Regions from separate parts of the Candidatus Avoscillospira sp. LCP25S3_F1 genome, predicted to be linked through region 1. Evidence: riboswitches for the same ligand, from Rfam matches in the RefSeq annotation. Region 1 holds a riboswitch; the other holds the start of a gene.
The links. A riboswitch is a leader RNA that binds a small molecule or an ion and turns the genes downstream of it on or off. The one in region 1 is predicted to bind glycine.
Positions count from the first base shown of each region.

Region 2: another riboswitch for glycine. It lies ahead of glyA (serine hydroxymethyltransferase); the one in region 1 lies ahead of ACTQ33_RS09430 (alanine/glycine:cation symporter family protein).

Region 1 is NZ_JBQKJT010000009.1:12,188-18,229, forward strand. Features, by position in the region: gene ACTQ33_RS09430 (alanine/glycine:cation symporter family protein) at 125-1,483, opposite strand; glycine riboswitch at 1,611-1,711, opposite strand; gene ACTQ33_RS09435 (glycoside hydrolase family 3 N-terminal domain-containing protein) at 2,112-3,371, opposite strand; gene ACTQ33_RS09440 (DUF1846 domain-containing protein) at 3,595-5,079, opposite strand; gene ACTQ33_RS09445 (DNA gyrase/topoisomerase IV subunit B) at 5,276-6,042, shown strand, end outside.
Region 2 is NZ_JBQKJT010000018.1:27,097-33,138, reverse strand. Features, by position in the region: gene ACTQ33_RS13960 (alginate O-acetyltransferase AlgX-related protein) at 1-748, shown strand, start outside; gene ACTQ33_RS13955 (hypothetical protein) at 849-2,357, shown strand; gene glyA (serine hydroxymethyltransferase) at 2,476-3,729, opposite strand; glycine riboswitch at 3,848-3,942, opposite strand; gene ACTQ33_RS13945 (RsiV family protein) at 4,212-5,450, shown strand; gene ACTQ33_RS13940 (efflux RND transporter periplasmic adaptor subunit) at 5,581-6,042, shown strand, end outside.

The DNA of each region.
Region 1 (6,042 bases):
CTATATAGACTCTGTAATCCGCCGCCAGATAAAAGTTTTACTCGATTTTTTTCAAAAAATCGTGGGGTCCAGGGGCAAAGCCCCGGTCGCCCGCCGCAGCGGGCGAAATCCCTGACCGCATCCCTTACAGCGTATCCTTGCTGCGGCTGATGCGGACCACCAGGCCGCTGAGGGCCAGGAGGCCGATGAGGTTGGGCAGGACCATAAGGCCGTTGAACATGTCGGACAGGCTCCAGACGAGGTCCACCTTCTGGGTGGAGCCGATGACGATGAAGACCAGCACCAGCAGGGTATAGAAGACAACGCCGTGTTTGCCGAACAGGGCCTGGACGTTGGTCTTGCCGAAGAAGTACCAGCCGATGATGGTGGAGAAGGCGAAGAACAGCATGCAGACGGCCACAAAGGCGTTGCCGAAGGAGCCGAAGGCAGCATTGAAAGCGGCCTGGGCCAGGGCGGTGCCCTGGAGGGAGCCGGTGACAGGCTCCAGAAGGCCGGAGGTCAGAATGACCAGGGCCGTCAGGGTCAGGACCACAAAGGTATCCAGGAAGACGCCGATCATGGCGATGACGCCTTGGTCGTGGGGGTGCTCCACCTTGGCCATGGCGTGGGCGTGGGGGGTGGAGCCCATACCGGCCTCATTGGAGAACAGACCCCGGGCCACGCCGTAGCGCATGGCCTCTTTCATGCTCAGACCCAACGCGCCGCCGAACATGGCTTCCGGCTGGAACGCGCAGACGAAGATGGAGCGGAAGGCGTCCAAGAGGGCGCTGTGGTTGATGACGAGAATGGCGCCGCAGCCCAGGATGTAAAAGATGGCCATGATGGGCACCAGCTTTTCGGTGAACGCGGCGATCCGGCTGACGCCGCCCAGGAAAATAAAGCCGGCGATGACGGCGGCGATGATACCCATGACGAGTTTGGGGACGCCGAAGGCCGTGTGGAACGCGTCGCTGATGGAGTTGGACTGGACCATGTTGCCCATGAAGCCCAGGGCCAGGATGATGGCTGCGGAGAAAAAGCCCGCCAGGAATTTGCCGAACTTACCGGTGAAGGCGGCGCGGATGTAGTAGATGGGGCCGCCGGTCACATGGCCCTGGGCGTCCACGGTCTTGAACTTCTGGGCCAGAATGGCCTCGGCGTAGATGGTGGCCATGCCGAAAAAGGCACTGACCCACATCCAGAAGATGGCGCCGGGGCCGCCGGAGAACAGAGCGGTGGCGCAGCCGGTGATGTTGCCGGTGCCCACCTGGGCGGCAATGGCGGTGGTCAGGGCCTGGAAGGAGGACATGCCGTCCTTGCCGGCCTTTTTGCCCGACAGGGAAAAGCCGCCGAACAGCCGCCGCAGTCCTTCTCCAAAGCGGCGGATCTGGATAAAGCCCAGGCGCACGGTAAAGAAAATGCCCGTGGCTACCAGCAGGAACAGCAGGGCGTAGTCCCAGAGGACCGTGTTGACAAATCCGACGATGGTTTCAATGAGGTGCATGGGGGGTCTTCCTTTTCTCTTTGGATTCCGCCAAATCAAATAAAAAAACCGGCTGCGCCCGCGTGGGCGTCAGTCGGCTCCGGATGGACAACGGCCCGAACCTGCACCAACGGTGCGGCAGACCCTTGTACCAAACTCTGTCCTTTTGCCTGAGAGATTCCCGCGGCCCATGGCCGCGCGTTGCACCTTCGGCACTCCCGCTGGGGGAGCTTCTCCAGAGCCACATCCGTTTGCAGTCCTCATTTCCCGGGGGAAACGCCTGAGAGTTTTGCTCCTTCGGCAAGGTTTGTTTGCGGCAACTCCACCCATTTGTGGCTTCGGTTCTCGCCGGTCCTTTTGCACCGCAAATGCAGTGCAGCTTCTTGCAATACATCCAGTATTCCTGCGAAGCTACACTTTTTTGCGGCACAAAAATCCTCGCCGAGAACTCTTGCCAAAATGTGCGGAGCTGCCGTATGGCGACAACACCACGGTGGGGTCACCGTATTACCTTTTTCCTGCAAACTTCACTTGCTGCGGTATACGGCGCTGCCTTCCGGCAGCGCCGCTTTGTTCTATTAAACTATAACATTACCCAAATGCCGTGTCAAGTCCATCGGTGATGGAATTTTGTGCGCTGTCAAACGCATCAGGCGATGCCGTACTCGTACTTCATGGCCAAAACGCGGACCACGCTGTCGGTGACGGTGTCCTGGGGCAGGGAACCGGTGTCGATGGCGTGAAGGACGCCGTCCACGGCGGCCTGAAAATCCTCGGGCATCAGCAGCAGGTCGGCGCCGGCCTCCAGCGCCTGGACGGCGGCTTCGGCGGCGGTGAAATGGTCGGTGATGGCCTCCATGTTGAGGGCGTCGGTGACTACAACGCCGTTAAAGCCCAGCTCCTTGCGCAGTAAATTGTCGATGATGGATGCAGACAGGCTGGCGGGGCGGTCGTCGCCGGTGACAGCGGGTACCGACAGATGGCTCACCATGACCATGGGGGCGCCGGCGTCGATACCGGCCTGGAAGGGGAGAAAGTCCTTTTCCTTCAGCTGCTCCAGGGTGGCGTCGGTGGAGGCTGCGCCGTTGTGGGTGTCGGCGGAGACGCCGCCCAGGCCGGGGAAGTGCTTGAGGGTGCAGAGGATACCGGACTCCTGCATGCCCGCCACCATGGAGCCGACCAGGCTGGCGGCCGTCTCGGCGTCGTCGGAGAAGGACCGGTCGCCGATGGCGGAACCGCTGGTGGACACGTCGGCCACGGGGGCAAAGTCCAGATTGAAGCCCAGGGCCAGCAGCTCATCGCCCAACGTCTTGCCCATGGCGTGGACCTGCTGGGGGTCGTTATAGGAGGCCATATCGTCCAGCTTCGTCACGCCCAGACCGCGGCTGCCCAGCCGGGATACGGTGCCGCCTTCCTCGTCCACGCCCAGGAGCAGGGGAGTCTTTGCATAGGACTGGGTGGTGGAAAGCAGGGTTTTGATTTGGTCTACGCTCTCCAGATTCTTGGCGAAGTAGACGATGCCGCCGACAGGGTATTGCTCCAGGGCGGCTTTGGTGGCGTCGCCGGCCACGGTGGCTGTATCGACGCCGGTAATAGCTTCCGGCGTCACCATAAACAGCTGGTAGACCTGTTCCTCCAGGGACATGGTTTCCACGGTCTTCCGGGCCTTGGTCACAAATTCCGACTCGGGCTCCGGCTCCGGTTCCGTGGTGGCCGTGTCGCCGGTGTCCGTGGTGGTGTCGGCGGTATCACCGGTTGTGCTGTTGTCGGTGCCGTCGGTGACCGGGTTGAACTGGGAGGGAATATTGGGTTTGCCGCTGCGGGCCAGGGGCACGATGATGCAGACTGCGCCGATGAGGACGCAGAAGCCCAGCAGTGAGACGAGAAAAATCTTAACGCCTTTTCCCATGGGAACTACCTCGTTTCTATCAAACTCGCAAAAATTGCACCACCATTCTACAGGGTAGAGCGAAAAATTACAAGAGCGCATTTGTGAACAAATGAATAATTCTGGCCATGGATTTCGGAGAAATCCATGGCCATAGAAAGTTTTACCCGATTATTTTCAAAAAATCGCAGGGTCCAGGGACAGCGTCCCTGGCGGGGTCCGGGGCGGCGCCCCGGAAAAACCCTTACTTATGATACAGCCGGTGGGACTGGTAGACCGGCTCGCAGGTGACGTTGCAGCCCAGCTTCTTAAAAACATTCTCGTCCACAGGGGAGAGGATGACCGAGGAATGGACCTGGCAGCCCTTGAGGTTGTTGAGCTGCTCCATGGCGATCTCGGCGGTGGGGTTGGTGACGGCGCACATGCTCAGGGCAATGAGCACCTCGTCGGTGTGGAGGCGGGGGTTCCGGTTGCCCAGGTGCTCCACCTTCAAATGCTGAATGGGGGCGATGATGGCCGGGGAGATCAGCTCAATCCGGTCGTTGATGTTGCCCAGGTGCTTGAGGGCATTGAGCAGGGCAGCGGACGAGGCGCCCAGGAGTTTGGAGGTTTTGCCGGTGACGATGGTGCCGTCGGGCAGCTCGATGGCCAGGGCCGGGCCGCCGGTCTGCTCGGCCCGGGCCAGGGCCGGGGCGACGCAGGGCCGGGACTCGGGGGTCAGGTCCAGGCTGCTCATGAGCATTTCGATCTTCTGGACCTCGGCGGCGGTGGAAGTGCCGCGGACCTTGCCGCAGGCGGCGGCGAAGTAGCGGCGGATGATCTCCTGGCGGGAAGCCTCGCGGCAGACTTCGTCGTCAATGATGGCGTTGCCCGCCATGTTGACGCCCATATCCGTGGGGCTCTTGTAGGGGCAGGTACCGTAGATTTTTTTGAACATGGCTTCCAGCACCGGGAAAATCTCGATGTCCCGGTTGTAGTTGACCGTCGTCTCACCGTAGGCGTCCAGATGGAAGGGGTCGATCATATTGACGTCGCTGAGATCGGCGGTGGCGGCCTCGTAGGCCAGGTTGACCGGATGCTTGAGGGGGATGTTCCAGATGGGGAATGTCTCGTACTTGGCATAGCCTGCCTGGATGCCACGCTTGTGCTCATGGTAGAGCTGGCTGAGGCAGGTGGCCATTTTGCCGCTGCCGGGGCCGGGGGCCGTCACCACCACCACGGGGCGGGACGTTTCAATATACTCATTCTTGCCGAAGCCCTCGTCGGAGACGATGAGGGGAATGTTGGAAGGGTAATCGGGTATACTGTAGTGACGGTAGACCTTGACGCCGAGATTCTGGAGCTTCTGGGCGAACTGCTCGGCGGCCCGCTGGCTGTGGTACTGGGTCATGACAACGCTGCCCACATAGAGACCCACGTCCCGGAATACGTCCACCAGACGCATGACGTCCTGATCGTAGGTGATACCTAGGTCGGCCCGGCGCTTGCTGGACTCGATGTCGGCGGCGTTGATGGCGATGACGATTTCCGCGTGGTCCTTCAGCTGCAACAGCATTTTCAGTTTGCTGTCCGGCTCAAAGCCCGGCAGGACCCGGCTGGCATGGTAGTCGTCAAAGAGCTTGCCGCCGAATTCCAAATATAGCTTGCCGCCAAAGGAATCCACCCGCTCCAGAATGCGCTTGGATTGCAGCTCCAGATATTTTTGATTGTCGAACCCGATCCTTCTCATGCGTATCGTCTCCTTTGCACCGTGGAAGTTTTCACATATGGTTTCATCATACCCGGAAATCCGGCAAAATGCAACACGGCATTTTTCACGGATTTTACGGGCCGAGGCCGAGGATTTTGCTGCTTTCTTGACTTTTGCGGTGGGAATTACTATAATCAAATGTAAGAAATGCCAACGACTATGACGAGGAATCCCAATGAAGAATCAAAAACAAGCCTATGGCAACGACAGCATCTCCGCATTGAAGGGCGCCGACCGGGTGCGCAAGCGTCCGGCCGTTATTTTTGGCTCCGACGGCCTGGAGGGCTGCGAACACGCCGTATTTGAAATCCTGTCCAACGCCATCGACGAGGCCCGGGAGGGCCACGGCGATACAGTCATCGTCACCCGGTACGCCGACCACTCCATCGAGGTGGAGGACTTTGGCCGCGGCTGTCCCGTGGACTGGAACGAGACCGAACAGAAGTACAACTGGGAGCTGGTGTTCTGCGAGCTCTACGCCGGCGGCAAGTACCAGAACAACGCCGGCGGCGACTATGAATACTCCCTGGGCCTCAACGGCCTGGGCGCCTGCGCCACCCAGTACGCCTCCAAGTGGTTCGACGCCGTTATCCACCGCGACGGCTTCGAGTACAAGCTCCATTTCGAGGAGGGCGAAATCGCCGGAGAAATGGAGAAAACCCCCTACAGTGGAAAGAAGACCGGCTCCAAATTCCGCTGGCTGCCGGATTTGCAGGTGTTCACCGATATCGACATCCCCGAGGAATTCTTCCTCGACGTCCTCAAACGACAGGCCGTGGTCAACGCCGGCGTCACGTTCCGGTTCCGCAGCGAGAAGGACGGCAAGTTTGAGACAACGGAGTTCTGCTACCAGCAGGGCATCCTGGACTATGTGACGGAGCTGACCGAGGGCAAGGCCATGACCATGCCCCAGTTCTGGGAGGCCGAGCGCAAGGGCCGGGA
Region 2 (6,042 bases), on a different contig from region 1:
GGAGCAGCGATCCATGCTGGAATCCTCCTATCCGGACTGGCAGACCACCAACCGGGATTACCGGCAGGCATTGCGGGACGCCTTTGTGTCGGCCATGGCGGCGGAACAGGTGCCGTTTCTGGAGATGAAGCCCCTGCTGGAGGGACGGGAGGATTTGACAGACCTCTATTCCACCGTGGACCACCACTATACGCTGCTGGGAGCCTATGAGACGTATCTGGCCGTCTGCGACCGGCTGATGGCGGCGGGCTGGGACTTCCCGGTGGTGACGGAGGAGCAGATCACCTTCACGGCCCTGCCCAATCCCTACCTGGGCACGTACAACCGCAAATTGTACGGCCAGTCGCCGGTGACGGAGCTTCTGTGGGTCTGTGAATCGCCTATGGAGGTACCCTTTACCCGTCAGGACGACGGCGAGGAAGTGGACGCGGAGGTGTTTGATCTGCCCGATTCCACTTGGCAGTATGTCTATTATACGGCCTACATGGGCGGCGATCAGGCGGAGACCATTCTGGACACGGGCCGGGAGGATTTGCCCAAGGTGCTGATCTGGGGCGATTCCTTTACCAATGCCTTTGAATCTCTGGCTTGGATGAGCTTCGGGGAGATGCGCTCCATTGACCTGCGCTATTATACAGAAAAGACGCTCTCCCAGTATATCGATGCGTACCGGCCCGACATTGTGCTGTGTATCCGGGATGATCTTTCCTATCTGGTGACCGAGGGCAACGGCGATATTGCGCCATAACCCGCCGGGGGATTGCACGGCGGCCGGGAACATGGTATGATTGGAATAGAATACCATGGAGCGGCAACGCAGTGAGGGAACGCCATGGAGAAAGTGGGGAATGGCTATGTATTGGAAGAAGGTCGCAATGATTCTCGCATTATGCGAATTGCTGGGCGGTTGCGGCCAGCAGCTGCCTGCCCCGGGCGGGGACCCCTCCACGCCGGTATCGGGGGAGACGACGCCGGGAACGGAGGACACCACGCCGGACGCAGAAGAGGAGACCGCGCCGCCGGTGGAGGAGGAGCCGGAACCGACGCTGGAAGCCCAGGTGACGGAGACGGCGGCGGAAGCCGGAACTCTGACTCAGCGCACCTATGACCTGGAAAATGGCGACACAGTGGAGCTGCTGTCTCTGGAGGCCCAGGAACCCACCGCCGCCGGGGCGACGGTCTATACGATCACCATTCCCAGCGACAGTGTGCTGCGGCTGTGCAAAGCCGACGGCAGCGGTTGGCAGGAGACCACAGCGGCGCCGGGGACCTACCAGACGTCGCTGCTCATGGTGGACAGCGGCGAAGCCGGGTCCTTTATGGCCTACATTCCCCAGGGCTGGGAGGCCAAGGAGAACGATTGCCGCCGTTATCTGGGCATGGGCGCGGTGGAGGTGACGGCGGCGGAGGATGGCAGCTGCGATCTGACGCTGACGGCTCCGGCCCTGAGCACGGGCAACACGGCCGAGTGCATGCTGGCCCAGTCGTCGGAAGCGCTGGTGGATTGGGACCAGAAGGGCGTTCCGTCCCTGTGGGCCACCTATACCAATCTGGGCGATGGCCGTTGGTGCTATGATGGGTACTACTGGATCACCTACAGCAACTATATTCCCACAGGCCCCGACGTCTATTTTCAGATGAGCGACGCCTATCTGTGCAACAGTATGCTGGCTATGGCGCCCTACAACCGCCTGGCCGACGATCTGGCCCCCTGCATGATGGACGTCATGGCCCAGCGGCAGAACGAGTACGGCTACTTTGCCACGTCGGCGGGCAGCGAGTGGCTCCTGGGGGACTATGGCATCGGCGCGGGTTTCTATGATACCCGGTTCAATACGGATTTGATGATGATGTTTCTGGACGCCTGGGAGCGGTATGAGTTCCCACAGTTCCTGGAGACGGCCCGGATTTACGCCGATTTCTTCACATCCTATGTGGAAACGCACAGCCGGACTACGGCGGGGGGCGGTCTGTTGGTGGACGATTACTACCATCCCGACGGCAATCTACCCACCCATACGTCCCTGAACCATCAGGTTGCCCAGAATATTCTGGTGTACCGGCTGGGAACCACCCTGGACCGGCCGGAGCTGACGGCGTTGGGCGATCGGATGCTGCTGGCCGTGACGGACACGGAGCAGAGTTGGATTCGGCCCGATTCCAGTCTGCACTATGCGGTGTACAGCGACGGCCATTTCGGCGGCAGCGACTACCCCTATCTGACGTACAACGACCTCTTTAATATGCAGGAATATCTGATGGAGACCCGTGGCAGCCGCAGCGAAAGTCTGGACCGGCTCATGGCGGCCAAAAAGGCCTGGATGGACGCCAACGGCGTGACCCAGTACAAAAAATAAGAGAGCAAGACCACGCGGGCGCGCTGCCGGAGACAGCGCGCCCGCGTTTTTTGATGTGGCAGGGGGGAATTTCACTGGCCTACTCGATTTTTTGATCAAAATCGAGTAAAACTTTTACTTATTCGCACAGGGGATACTTGCTGCAGATTTCAGCCACGGCGGCCCGGACCGCGTCGCGGGTGGCCGGGTAATCCACTGCCGTTTTATACATGCACTCGGCGATGATCTCCATGTCCTCCGCACCCAGACCGCGGGTGGTGGCGGCGGGGGTACCGATGCGGACGCCGGAGGTGACGGTGGGCTTCTCCGGGTCGTTGGGGATGGCATTTTTGTTGACGGTGATGCGAACGTCGTCCAGTCGGGTCTGGAACTCCTTACCCGTCACATGGAGGGGCCGCAGGTCTGCCAGCATCAAATGGTTGTCGGTGCCGCCGGACACCAGATCAAAGCCTTTTTCCAGCAGCGCCTTGGCCAGAACCTGGGCGTTGGACACGATCTTTTCGGCATAGGTGCGGAATTCCGGGGCCATGGCCTCCTTGAGACAGACGGCCTTGGCGGCAATGATGTGCATCAACGGGCCGCCCTGGGTACCGGGGAACACGCCGGAGTTCAGCTTCTTGGCGAACGCCTCCCGGCCGAGAATCAGGCCGCCACGGGGGCCGCGCAGCGTCTTATGGGTGGTGGTGGTGACGATATCAGCGTAGGGAATGGGGCTCTGATGGACGCCGCCGGCCACCAGACCGGCAATATGCGCCATGTCCACCATCAAAAGTGCGCCGTGCCGGTGGGCAATGTCGGCGAACTTGTCAAATTCCAGCGCACGGGGATAGGCGGAAGCGCCGGCCACCACCAGTTTGGGCTGCACCCGCTTCACCAAATCCTCCACAGCGTCGTAGTCGATGCGACCGGTGGCCGGGTCCACACCGTAGGCATGGAAATCATAGTATTTGCCGGACAGGTTGGCGTGGCTGCCGTGGGTCAGGTGGCCACCGTTTTCCAGACTCATACCCACCACGGCGTCGCCGGGCTGCAGCAGCGCCGCGTAGACCGCCAGATTGGCCTGGGCGCCGGAGTGGGGCTGCACGTTGGCAAACTCCGCGCCGAACAGCGCCTTGGCCCGGTCGATGGCTACCTGCTCCAGCACATCCACGTATTCACAGCCGCCGTAGTACCGCTTGCCGGGGAGACCCTCGGCGTATTTGTTGGTCAGGACGCTGCCCATGGCGGCCAGCACCGCCTGGGACGTGATGTTTTCCGAGGCGATCAGCTCGATATTGCGCCGCTGACGGCGCAGTTCTTCGTCCATGAGACCGGCGATCTCCGGATCGAAGGAACGGACAAATTCGATGGATTCCACAGCTGCATTGTTCATGGGGTTCATTCTCCTGTTCTGCATAAAAGTAAAAAAAGAGCCGGTCCCGGAGGGCCGACCAACGTGAAAATGCAAAGCAGCGACTGTACCGATTCCATAATAATATAATAGGGGTACAATCGGATACTCTGTCCTTTTGCCTGAGAGATTCGATAGCTGACGCCGTCTTGCACCTTCGGCACTCCACATTGGAGATTCTCCAGAGTTCCCTCGATCTTTCAGTCCCATCCCCGGAGGGATTCCTGAGAGTGTGGCTCCTTCGGCAGACCATGGCGGTCACTTTCCTGAAAGACTTCGCAGGGCGATATGGAATTGCTTTTATTATAAAGTGAAAAAAAGCGGGAGACCATTGACGTTTTACATAAAATATTGTGGCGGTTTTCAACGGAAAATATACGAAGTGTTAAAGTGGTGTAGGTTGACATAAACGACGGCCATGGTATGATAAGGAGAGAGATACCCGACAGAAGGAGGGACGGACCATGAGACGAAGCCTGCTTGCCTTGACGGCGCTGCTGTCGGTGCTGCTGACGGCCTGCACCCCGTGGGACAATCCAAAGACCGAAACCAGTGGTATGAATACGGACGGCGAAGAGACGACGGAATCCACAGAAAAAAATTTCGAAAATTCTGTAACCAATCCGCCGGTAACTCCGTCTAAAGAACTGGAGGAAACAATGCCCAAAGTGTCGGTTCGGGTGCAGACGGAGCAGTACGACGCCACGGACGACGACGGCGCGCTGTTGTGTACGGTACGACTGGCCGCGCCCAACGTGACGGTGGAGGGCCGGGAAGCGGCCCAATCGGCCATCCAGGCCGTATTGGACCAGACGGCAGACCAGCGGCGGACCGAGGCGGAACAGATCACGGAGCTGGCCCGGTCGGACCGGCCCAATGTGGAGCAATATACCACCTTCCAGGGCTATGGCGTCACCGACAGCCTGGACCTGGGACGGCTGGACGGCCGCACCGTCAATCTGCTCTGGACCACCAGCGACAATACCGGAGGCGCCCATGGCAATTCCGTGACCACAGCCTTTGTATTTGACGCGGAGACGGGGGAACGGCTCAGCTTGTCGGATGTGGCCGTCAACGCCGACGCCCTTTTCATGCAGCTGGAGGAACAGGTGTTGCAGCAGATGGCCCAGGCGCCGGAACAGTATTTTCCCGAGGCGCAGCAATGGGTACCCCAGCTGTTGGAGGACGGCTGCTGGTACTTTTCCGCGGAAGGGTTGGTGCTGCTGTCCAATCCCGGCGTGCTGGCCCCTTACGGCGCCGGAACCCTGGAATTTACGGCTACCTATGCGGCGTTGACAGGACTGCTGGACGAACGGTGGAACCCGGACCCGGCTGCGGACAGCCAGGGAGAGCCCCTGGTGGCCCTGACTGCCGACGACGGTGCGCCTGTACCCACGGAGACTGTCCAGGCCGATGACTTCGGCGCGGAGATGGTCCTGTGGACCGATGGTGTGCTGGAGGACTTCCGCATCTGGCGGGTCACCAGCAGCGACGGCGTCACCTGGTACCGGGGCGGCTGCTGCTATGCCGCCGACCGTCTGGAAACCGGGCAGGCCGTGGGCCTGACGGCCATGCTGCCCGACGTTATGACCAATGTGATGATCTCCTATACGACGGGCGGGGAGACCGTCTACCGGGGCATCGGGGAAAGCGGAAAGGACGGGTCAGTGTTTTTCCTGGAATTGGACACGGTTGTTGATTAAGAATCCTTTAAATTTCTACAAAGGGAATTGGCATTTTTCAAGCCTCCATTGACAAGACTGGGAAAGATTGATATATTTTCTGTACTAAGACATTTAACACACTCGTTTATATTTTAAGGAGGAATCGCCCATGGAGGATCAGGGTGTCAAGTTGGAACAGCGGCCGGAGGAAACGCCGGCTATTGACACGGCGGAAGCCGACCGTCTGCGGGTTCTGGAAGAAAAGAAGGCCCGGCGGGAGGCGGCAGCCAAGCTCAAGCGGAAGAAAATCCGCCGGAAACGGCTGATCACGTCTGTCATTACGCTGGCGGTGATAGGCGGCATTGCCTTTGGAATGATGCAGCTGTTCAAAGAGAAAAAACCGGAGCTGACCATCTGGAGCCAGCCGGTGGAGCGGGGCACCATCAGCAGCAACGTCAGCGGCAACGGCGAGACCAAGGCGTTGAAATCGGCCACGCTGACCCTGACCTCCGGCGGCACAGTCCAGGAGGTCTTTGTCAAGGAGGGCCAGCAGGTCAACGAGGGTGATCCCCTCTATACGGTGGATAGTGCCGAGGCCCGCAAAGCGGTGGAGGACGCCCAGAAGAACGTC